DNA from 2 places in the Mesorhizobium sp. M0601 genome. Region 1 is predicted to be linked to the other one. Evidence: predicted binding sites of a transcription regulator. Region 1 holds the regulator's gene; the other holds the start of a gene.
The links. Region 1 encodes PhoB, which activates phosphate uptake and scavenging genes when phosphate is short. Its sites were predicted from a motif close to TGTCATNNANCTGTCAT; they were not measured.
Positions count from the first base shown of each region.

Region 2: the regulator PhoB is predicted to act here: its motif matches at 1,842-1,858, upstream of NKI41_RS05480 (BtaA family protein).

Region 1 covers NZ_JAMYQK010000043.1:15,015-20,209, forward strand. The annotation lists gene xylF (D-xylose ABC transporter substrate-binding protein) at 1-556, opposite strand, end outside; gene NKI41_RS27510 (ROK family protein) at 842-2,086, shown strand; gene phoB (phosphate regulon transcriptional regulator PhoB) at 2,096-2,785, opposite strand; gene phoU (phosphate signaling complex protein PhoU) at 2,802-3,509, opposite strand; gene pstB (phosphate ABC transporter ATP-binding protein PstB) at 3,542-4,345, opposite strand; gene pstA (phosphate ABC transporter permease PstA) at 4,342-5,193, opposite strand.
Region 2 covers NZ_JAMYQK010000003.1:279,711-284,905, reverse strand. The annotation lists gene NKI41_RS05485 (class I SAM-dependent methyltransferase) at 1-548, opposite strand, end outside; gene NKI41_RS05480 (BtaA family protein) at 545-1,792, opposite strand; gene NKI41_RS05475 (hydantoinase B/oxoprolinase family protein) at 2,790-5,195, opposite strand, start outside.

The DNA.
Region 1 (5,195 bases):
CGCCAACATTCTTGATCTTGCCGCTGTCTATTGCCGCCTTCAGCACCTCCATCGAACCGGCAAACAGGAAATCGGCATTCGGATCGGAACCCGAACCCTTGATGAAGACGTAGTTGCCTTCCGGCTTCACCTTGAAGACTTCCCGGGCCTGCATGCGGCCGACTTCCTTGTTGTCGAAGGTCAGGTAAAAGACGTCCTTGTTCTCGATCAGCCGGTCGTAGCCGACAACCGGAATACCTTCGTCCAGCGCCTTTTGCACGGCCGGCCCGATGGCCGAGGCGTCCTGCGCCAGGATGATCAGTGCGTTGGCGCCCTGCGAGATCAGGCTCTCGACGTCGGTGAGCTGCTTGCCGGGGTTGGACTGTGCGTCGGCGGAAATATACTTGTCGCCTGCGGCCTCGATGGCCGCCTTCATTGCGGCCTCGTCGGTCTTCCAGCGCTCTTCCTGGAAGTTCGACCAGGAAACGCCGATGACCTTGTCTTTAGCCTGCGCCACTGACGCCAGCGCCAGCGTCATGGCGACACCCGCCAGAATGGCGGTCGTGAATTTCTTCATCATATCCTCCCTGCGCCGCGTACGGCGTGATCAATTGGCTCAAAGACCAGCTTAGAAGCTCTAATTTTTTCGAGCCTCGAAAAAATACTGGCCCGATCTCCGGCTGCTGTCAACATCGATTCTGATGGATTTTGATGACTCTGCGAGTTTTTTCGAGCGTCGGAATAAACGATGACAGCGCCACCTGCATCTGACACTATTTGCCTCATCCGACACTATTTGTCGGACATTACCGACGGCTTCCGGTTCATGAGCGGCCGCGGCAACCGGGAGGAAAGCAAAACAATGTCGGTCGGAATCCGCCATGACGATTTGCGCCGGCGCAACCGGGCGATGGTGATCTCGGCGGTGCGCCGGGCCGGCCAGCCATCGCGTACTGAGATCGCAGCTACCACCGGCCTCAGTCATTCGACCATATCGGCGATTTCTTCCGACCTGATACGGGAAGGCATCCTCGCCGAGAGCAAGCCAAGTGAGCCCGTTTCGTTGAAACGCGGTCGTCCGCAAGTCGGCCTCGCCCTCAACCCGGAAGCGGCGGCGGTGCTGACCGTGGTGTTGTCGCTGAATTTCCTTTCGGCCGCCATTATCGACTATACGGGACAGGTGGTCGCCGAGGAACAGCGCCGGCTGGACACGCTGACTATGCCGCGCGACGAGCTGATCCGTGAATGCATGGCCATCGTCCGGCGCCGGCTGCAGGATCCAGATCTTGACGTCCGCAGTGTCGCCCGCATCGCCCTGGCGATTCAGGGCATTACCGACTCCCCTGCACGCGCCATGCTGTGGTCGCCGATCACGCCGCAGACCGACATCGCCTTTGCCGATATGCTGGAGGACGAATTCGGCATCCCGGCAACGGTGGAGAACGACTGCAACATGATGGCGGTGGCTTTGCGCTGGCGCAATCCGGATCGCTATCGCGATGACTTCATCGCCATCCTGCTTTCGCATGGCATCGGCATGGGGCTGGTGCTGAAGGGCGAACTGTTCACCGGGACGCATTCCTCGGGCGGCGAATTTGGCCACATGATCCATCGTCCGGGCGGCGCGCTCTGCCGTTGCGGGCGGCGCGGCTGCATCGAGGCGTATGCCGGCAACTACGCCATCTGGCGCAACGCCAGGCAGATGAGCGAAGACAGCGAACCGGTCGCCGATGTCAGCGACGCCGACATGCGCGCACTGGCGGCCCGGGCGCGCGAGAAAGATGGGCCGGAACGCGAGGCCTACCGCAAGGCCGGCGAAGCGCTGGGTTTCGGTCTCGGCTCGCTGTTCGCGCTGATCGATCCGGCACCGGTGGCGATGGTCGGCGCCAGTGCCGCCGCCTTCGATCTGATCGAGCCGGCCTTGCGGAAGGCAATCGCCCAGACCGCCGGCGGCCAGCATTCAGGCTCGATCTCCTTCGATACAGAGCCGAACGAATTGCCTCTGATCCGCGAAGGCTGCGCGATGCGGGCGTTAAGCTTCGTCGACCAGGAGATTTTCGCGCCGGGCGCGCAAATGAGGCCCAGCGTCAGAAAGAACGTAGCCTGACCAGGCGGGTCAATCTTCCCTGATCGCATAGCCGGCGCCGCGGATGGTGCGGATGACATCCGGCATCCGGCCGTTGTTGACGGCTTTGCGCAGCCGCCCGACATGCACGTCGACGGTGCGTTCGTCGATGTAGATTGTCTCCCCCCAGACATTATCGAGTAACTGGCTGCGCGAGAAGACACGGCCCGGATGCCGCATCATGAACTCGAGCAGCCGGAATTCGGTCGGCCCGAGCCTGATTTCGCTCTTCTTGCGATAGACCCTGTGCGATTCGCGATCGAGCACGATGTCGCCGACCTTCAGCACGCTGGACAGCACTTCCGGCTTGGCGCGCCGCAGCAGCGCCTTGACCCTGGCCATGAATTCCGGTGTCGAAAACGGCTTGACCAGATAGTCGTCGGCGCCGGTCGAAAGACCGCGCACCCGGTCGCTCTCCTCGCCGCGCGCGGTCAGCATGATGATCGGCAGCCGCTCGGTTTCGGGGCGCACCCGCAACCGACGACAGAGCTCGATGCCGGAAACCGCTGGTATCATCCAGTCGAGCACCAAAAGGTCGGGCACATTCTCCTGCAAACGGATCTCGGCTTCGTCGCCGCGTGTCACCACCTCGACCTGGTAGCCTTCGGATTCGAGATTGTAGCGGAGCAGCACACCCAACGGCTCCTCGTCCTCCACCACCATTATGCGTGGTGCGATCATCGGCTGGGCACCCCCATCATGTCACCGGTGCGGACATTGTCGTTTCGTCCTGCTTCGGACGATTGACCGGCAATTGCTCGCCGGTCAGCACATAATACGCATTTTCGGCGATGTTGGTGACATGGTCGCCGATCCGCTCCAGATTCTTGGCGCAGAACAGCAGGTGCGTGCAAGCGGTGATGTTGCGCGGATCTTCCATCATGTAGGTCAACAGCTCGCGGAACACGGACGTGTATTTGACGTCGATGCGCTCGTCGGCGGCACGCAGCTTGGCCAACGCGGCCGCATCGCCTGCAGCATATTCCTCGATGACACCCTGCACCTGGATGAGAACCAGCTGCGCCATCGCGTCGATGGAATGCGACAGGTCCCGCGGCGTGGCGCTGAGGCCGACCGCACTCACGCGCTTGGCGATATTCTTGGCAAGGTCGCCGATGCGTTCGAGGTCGCCCGCCATGCGGATCGCTCCGACCACATGGCGAAGATCGTGGGCCATCGGCTGGCGTTTGGCGATCAGGGTGATGGCGCGGTCGTCCAATTCGCGTTGACGCGCATCCATGATGGCGTCGTCGGAAACGACGCGTTGCGCCAGCACGTTGTCGGAATTCAACAGGGCCTTGGTCGCCCCGCCGACCATCGAACCGGCGAGGTCGGCCATGTCGCGGATCAGCTTGCTGATCTGCTCGAGATCCTCGTCGAAAGAAGCGACTGTGTGTTCGCCCATGGTCCTGTCCTCATATGCATGATCGGAACGGCTCAGCCGAAGCGGCCAGTGATGTAGTCCTGCGTGCGCTTCTCGCGGGGCGACGTGAAGATCTTCTCGGTCCGGTCGAACTCGACCAGTTCACCCAGATACATGAAGGCCGTCTGGCGCGACACGCGCGCCGCCTGCTGCATGTTGTGGGTGACGATGACGATCGTGTAGTCGGCTTGCAATTCGTCGATCAGTTCCTCGATCTTGGCAGTCGACAGCGGGTCGAGGGCCGAAGCCGGTTCGTCGAGCAGAATGACTTCCGGCTTCACGGCCACGGTGCGGGCGATACAGAGCCGCTGCTGCTGCCCGCCGGATAGGCTCAAGCCGCTGGCGTTGAGCTTGTCCTTGACCTCGCTCCACAGCGCGGCGCGCTTCAACGCCTGTTCGACGCGGCCGTCCATCTCGGACTTGCCGAGGTTCTCGTAGAGCCTGACGCCGAAGGCGATGTTCTCGTAGATCGACATCGGGAACGGCGTCGGCTTCTGGAACACCATGCCGATCTTGGTCCTGAGGAGGTTGAGATCCTGCGACCGGTCGAGAATGTTCTTGCCGTCGAGCAGCACCTGGCCCTCGGCCGTCTGTTTTGGGTAGAGCTCATAGATGCGGTTGAATACACGCAGCAGCGTCGATTTCCCGCAGCCCGAAGGGCCGATGAAGGCCGTGACACTGCGCTCAGGCAGCGACAGGCTGATGTCCTTCAGCGCCTTGCTCTGGCCGTAGTAGAAGTTGAGATTCTTGACCTCGATCTTCGTCTTCTCGGCGACCGTTTCGGCCATCGTCATGTCTGGGGACAACATCTGTGTCATCTGTCCTCTCTGCGTCCGGTAAGGCTGCGGGCGAGGATGCTCAAGCCCAGAACCGTCAGGGTGATTATGAGTGCGCCGGTCCACGCCAGTTGCTGCCATTCCTCGTAAGGGCTGAGAGCGAACTGGAAGATGGTCACCGGCAGGCTGGCCATCGGCGCGTTGATATTGCTGCTCCAGAACTGGTTATTGAGCGCGGTGAAGAGCAGCGGCGCCGTCTCGCCGGAAATGCGTGCTATCGCCAGCAATATGCCGGTGACGATGCCGGACAATGCGGCGCGGTAGGCGACCGAACGGATCACCACCCAGCGCGGCGCGCCGATCGCGGCACCGGCTTCACGCAACGCGTTCGGCACCAGGTTGAGCATGTCTTCAGTGGTGCGCACGACCACCGGAATGACCAGGATGGCAAGCGCAACGGCGCCGGCAATGGCCGAGAAATGTCCCATTGGCCGCACCATCAGCTCATAGACAAACAAGCCTATGATGATCGACGGCGCCGACAACAGGATGTCGTTGATGAAGCGGACGACGGTGGTGATGCGCGAAAAGCGTCCATACTCGGCCATGTAGGTTCCCGCCAGCACGCCGATCGGCGTGCCGACGACAACGGCGATGATCGTCATCAGCAGGCTGCCCGTGATGGCATTGAGCAAGCCGCCGGCCTCGCCCGGTGGTGGCGTCATCTCGGTGAAGACCGCGAGCGAAAGCCCGGCTGTGCCCTTATAGACCAACGCGCCGAGAATGAGCGCCAGCCAGGCAAGCCCGATGCCGGCGGCGACGACGCAAAGCGCCATCATCACCGAATTCCTGGCTTTGCGGCGGCTGTGGAGCGATGAGGATGTCGACATCG
Region 2 (5,195 bases), on a different contig from region 1:
GGCTCGACATGGAATTTTTTCAGCCAGCCGCGCAACAGCTTGCGGAACCAGCTGGGCAAGGCTTCCTGCTGGCCAAAATCGACGACATGCAGCGAGCCGCCCGGTGACAGAGCAGCAAGAGCCGCGGATACCGTCTTTTCCCAGCCGGGGATCATCGACAGCGAATATGAGACAAAGACGCGGTCGAAACTTTCGACGCCGAACAGCGCTTTCGCGTCGAAATTCGTGGCATCGCCGCGCGCCAGCGTGACGCGGCCGGAGAGGCCTTCGCGCGCGAGGGCGGCAGTCGCCGTCTCCAGCATCTCGGCCGAAATATCGAGGCCGAAGAGGCGCGCGCCGGGATAGCGGCGGGCGGCGAGGATGATGTTGCGGCCGGTGCCGCAGCCGAGCTCGAGCACGGTGCCGCCGGCCGGCACATCCAGTCCGGCGATAAGCCGGTCGCGGCCGAGCAGATAGTATTTGCGGGTCAGGTCGTAGATATGACGCTGCCAGCGGTAGACGCCGTCCATCAGCTCGGCATGGCTGGCCGGCAATTCGGTCGTGCTCATGCGGACCGCTTCACATAGAGATGGAAGCCACCATAGATGGCCGAGCGGTCGCGCGCCGAAAACTCGCGCGAGGCGTCGTTCTCGTAGCGCCACTGGTCGAGCAGCGAATTCGAGACGCGGCCGGGCAGCAGGCTGGGTTCCGCGGCGGTACGGAAGATGACGCGGGCGCCGGTGGAGGCGGTTCGGGTGATCTCGGCCCACAAACCATTGAGCTGGTGGTCGGTCATCCAGTCCTGTGCATCGAGCAGCACGAAGCGATCCACCGAGCCGGCATCCTTGCCGGCAAGGAACTCGATCAGATTGGCGTGGTGGATGGCAACGCGATCGACATTGTTGCGGATCGTCTTGTAGTTGCGCTTTTCGAGATAGGCGGGCAGGGCGGCCTCGCCCGGATCAGGGTAGCGGCGGGCGAAAGCCTGCCAGGCGAAATAATTGGTCTTCAGCGGAAAATCGCAGGCGAGCTTTTCCAGTCGTGCCTTCAGCACGCTGGCCATGGTGCCGTCACCCGAGGTGATCAGCGAATCGTACTGGGCCGGCGGAATGCCGAGGCCGAACAGCGAGGCTTTTCGCGAGGTCGCCCATTTCAGCAGCGGTTTTTCGAAGACCGGCGCCAGCTCTTCGTCAAAGAAGCGGCGCTGATCGGCGATGCTCTTAGCGTCCATGATGCCGGCCGGGTCGACGCCGAAGAATTTTGCGGTGCGGTGGCCTATGGCGATGAACAGGCCAAGCAGGCCGGTCTGGTAGAAATTGCGGTCGAAGACAGCGATGCGGCGACGGCCGCGCCAGTTGCGGCGCTCCCAATAATGGCGGCTGACCGGGTCGAGATGCGGTGCGATGAAGCGATCGTAGGCCTGTGAATTGTGCCCGGTCTCAGCCGCGCCGAAGAAACGGAACAGGTCGCCCTGCGACGGCAGGTGACGGACGGCTTCGAGCTTCATGCGGTTCAGCGCGATATGGGCAGCGTTGAGGTCGACGGCATCGATCCTTTCCGGCGAGCGGGTGAGATAGGCAAGGATGTTACAGCCGCCGGAGGCAATGGTGACGATGCGGTGGCCCGTCCCGAGCTGCATCGCGTCCATGTCGATTTCGGGGTCTTCCCAGATCTGCGGATAGACGAGGCCGGAGAACAGGAAGGCGAACAGGCGCTCGGAGATGCCGGCTTTCGACAGCGGGCGGTTCTGGTAGACGGCCTTGCCGACTTCCTTGCCGCGGCGAAAAACCAGGTCCCCAGAAATGTCCGTCATGGCAAGGCGATTCCCCGTTTGCTTTGGCGCAAGCCGGTAGCGCAGGGTGATGACAGGCCAGTGACAGCCTGTTGACGCCGGCTCAAGCATTGCTGTGGCGCGCAAAATTAGGTGGTGCCTTGGCACAACCTTACTTGGCAGCGAATTTGGCTGGAAAATCGAGGGCCAGTCGAATCGTAGTTCATGAATCTACGATCAATCCGTAGAGGCAGGCGAGCATCCCCAAATGTCGGTTCCGGTGTCGCAGTTTTCATGAGTTTGTCAGCGGTTGAAACCAAGATAGCTAAATGTATTTGTACAGAAAGTGAGCATCAACCAAAGAGGGCTTGTGCAGAATATGCACCACAGCACGATCACCGTTCGAAACACTTGATCATGAGGGAATGTGAACGGATCGATCTTGGGATGACCTAAGAGTTTTGATAAGGGCGGCACATAATTACCTGTAGCGGCAGCATGCATCGTCTTAGAAAAATGTTTCCATCTTAGAAAAACGAAGCAAGCCCAAAATGCAGGAAAAAGCGTCAGTGCGAATATCATCTTTAGCGGTATGGGTTGCCCGCCGTGAATGATCCACCCAGGGCAACTACTTCGCGCTGGGTCGACCAGCGAAAAGATGAAGGCCTCCACAACAACTCCCAAAAAACAGACTATAGCTCCCCACTTAGCAACCCTTCGACAGAAATCTGGATCATAGTTCGGGAGGCGCGTATACTCATCCATATGGGTGCTAAGTCCTCATCGGTCCTGGAAGTCTTTGGTATAGAATGGCGAAGCTGCTCTTCGCCCTTGAGGGTTTGATCCGCCCGCCGACATCGAAATTGCGCCCGCAACCCTTTTTGGCCCACGGTCGGTTTGGTCCCGCCGGATCGCTCTCAGCCCCCTGCTTTCCATAGGCCCCTGCTTTCCATAGCTTGCGCAATCGTGCCCGCCGTTTTCCCACCTTGCCCTGCCTAGGCGGCCGATATCATCTTATCTTGCGCGTTACACTTGCGCGTTACGACTTGCCAAATCCACCTGGGGTCGGCGTCGTCACGATGACCGCCTCGCCAGCGTCGAGGATGGTCTGATCGCAGGCTTTCAGCGTCTCGATCGCGCCGGTCTTGCGGCGGACCTTGGTCGAACCGGCCTCGCCATCGCCGCCTCCGTCCAGTCCCCGCGGCGGGCGGTTGCGATGCGAGGACAGGATGGCGCATTCCATTTTTTCGAGGAAGCGGATGGTGCGCCTGGTGCCGTCGCCGGCATTCCATTTGCCTTCGCCGCCGGAGCCTACGCGGATATGAAAATCCTCGAGCAATACCGGGAAACGCAGTTCCAGCACTTCCGGATCGGTCAGGCGCGAATTGGTCATATGGGTGTGGACGCCGGAGGTGCCGGCAAAACCGCGGCCGTCGTTCATCCGGCCGGCCGGCGAGCCCGAGCAGATCGTCTCGTAATACTGATACTGCTTGTTGCCGAAGGTGAGATTGTTCATCGTGCCTTGCGCATTGGCCATCGCGCCCATGGCGCCGAACAGCGCGTTGGTGACGTGTTGCGAGGTCTCGACATTACCGGCGACGACCGCCGCGGGATAGGCGGGTTTCAGCATCGAGCCGTCGGGAATGATGATGTTGATCGGCCGCAGACATCCGGCATTCATCGGGATGTTGTCTTCGACCATGACGCGAAAGGCATAAAGCACCGCGGCACGGGCGACTGGCTCTGGCGCATTGAAATTGTTCTTCATCACCGGCGACGTTCCGGTGAAGTCGACGGTCGCTTCGCGCTTCCGCCGGTCGACCGATATCTTCACCTTGATCATTTGGCCGGTGTCGGTCGGATATTCGTATTCCGAACTGTCGGGCAGCCGCTCCAGAACGCGGCGCACGCTTTCGGCGGCATTGTCCTGGACATGGCCCATATAGGCTTCGACCACATCGAGGCCGAAATGCGCGACCATCTTGCGCAGCTCGGCGACGCCCTTTTCGTTCGCGGCGATCTGCGCCTTGAGGTCGGCGATGTTCTGGTGCGGATTGCGCGCCGGGTAGGGGTGGTCGGTGAGCAGCGTCTCCAGGTCCTTCTCGCGGAACCGGCCGCGATCGACGATGCGGAAATTGTCAAACAGCACGCCTTCCTCGTCGACGGTTGTGGCAAGCGGCGTCATCGAGCCGGGCGCGGTGCCGCCGATGTCGGCATGATGGCCACGCGAGGCGACGTAGAAGAGGATCTTCGGCGATTGGCCGATCTCCCCCCTTGTGGGGGAGGTGGCGGCGAAGCCGCCGGAGGGGGTCGTTGCGGCAGTGCTCGACGCACTTGTGGTGCCTTCTGCGAGGACCCCAACCGGCCGCTTCGCGGCCACCCTCCCCTCAAGGGGGAGGGAAAACACCGGCGTCACCACTGTGATATCAGGCAGATGGGTGCCGCCATTGTAAGGCGCGTTCAGCGCAAAGACGTCGCCGGGACGGATGTCGCCGGAGTTGAGCCGGATGATGGTTTCCACCGAGCGGTCCATCGAGCCGAGATGCACCGGCATATGCGGCGCGTTGGCGACCAGCGCGCCATTCCGGTCGAAAACGGCACAGGAGAAGTCGAGGCGCTCCTTGATATTGACCGAATAGGCGGTGTTCTGCAGCGTCACGCCCATCTGCTCGGCGATCGACATGAACAGGTTGTTGAAAACCTCCAGCATCACCGGATCGGCTTCGGTGCCGAGTGCGGCGTGTCGGCGCTTCTTCTCGACGCGCCGCATCAATACGTGGTTCTTGGCGGTGATCTCGGCCTGCCAGCCCGGCTCGACGACGATGGTCTGGTTAGGCTCGATGATCAAAGCGGGGCCGGCGATCTTGTTACCAGGCTTCAGCGTTTCGCGAGGGAAAATGCCGGCGTCGCGCCAGACGCCGTCGACAAAGATTTTCCGGTTCCCGGAAGGATTTGCGGCCATGTATTCAACAACTGAATTGCTTTCGTCGCGGCCGGTGCCGCCGGTATCGGTACCTTCGACGCCGATCGACTCAACGATCATCGGCTTGTCGTCATAGACGAAACCGAACTGTGCCTTGTGCGCCGATTCGAAGTCCGCCTTGGCCTGCGCAATCGAGCCGTGCCCGAAGTTCACAGGCAGCGCGGTATCGGTGGCGTCGTAGCGGATCTGCAGCACCGGTCTCGAGACGACCGCGTCTTCGCTGATGCCTTGCGCGGCGAGTTCGTCGATGACGGCTTTGCGCAGCGTTGCGATGAGTTCATCGATCGCTGGCCCGGAATTGTCCGCCAGCGGCTTCAGCAGCGCCTGCTGGCGTGACGCAAATACAGAGGATAGGCCGATGCCGTATGCCGAGAGCAGCCCTGAGAAGGGATGGATCAGCACCGCCTCCATGCCGAGCGCATCGGCGACCAGGCAAGCGTGCTGGCCGCCGGCGCCGCCGAA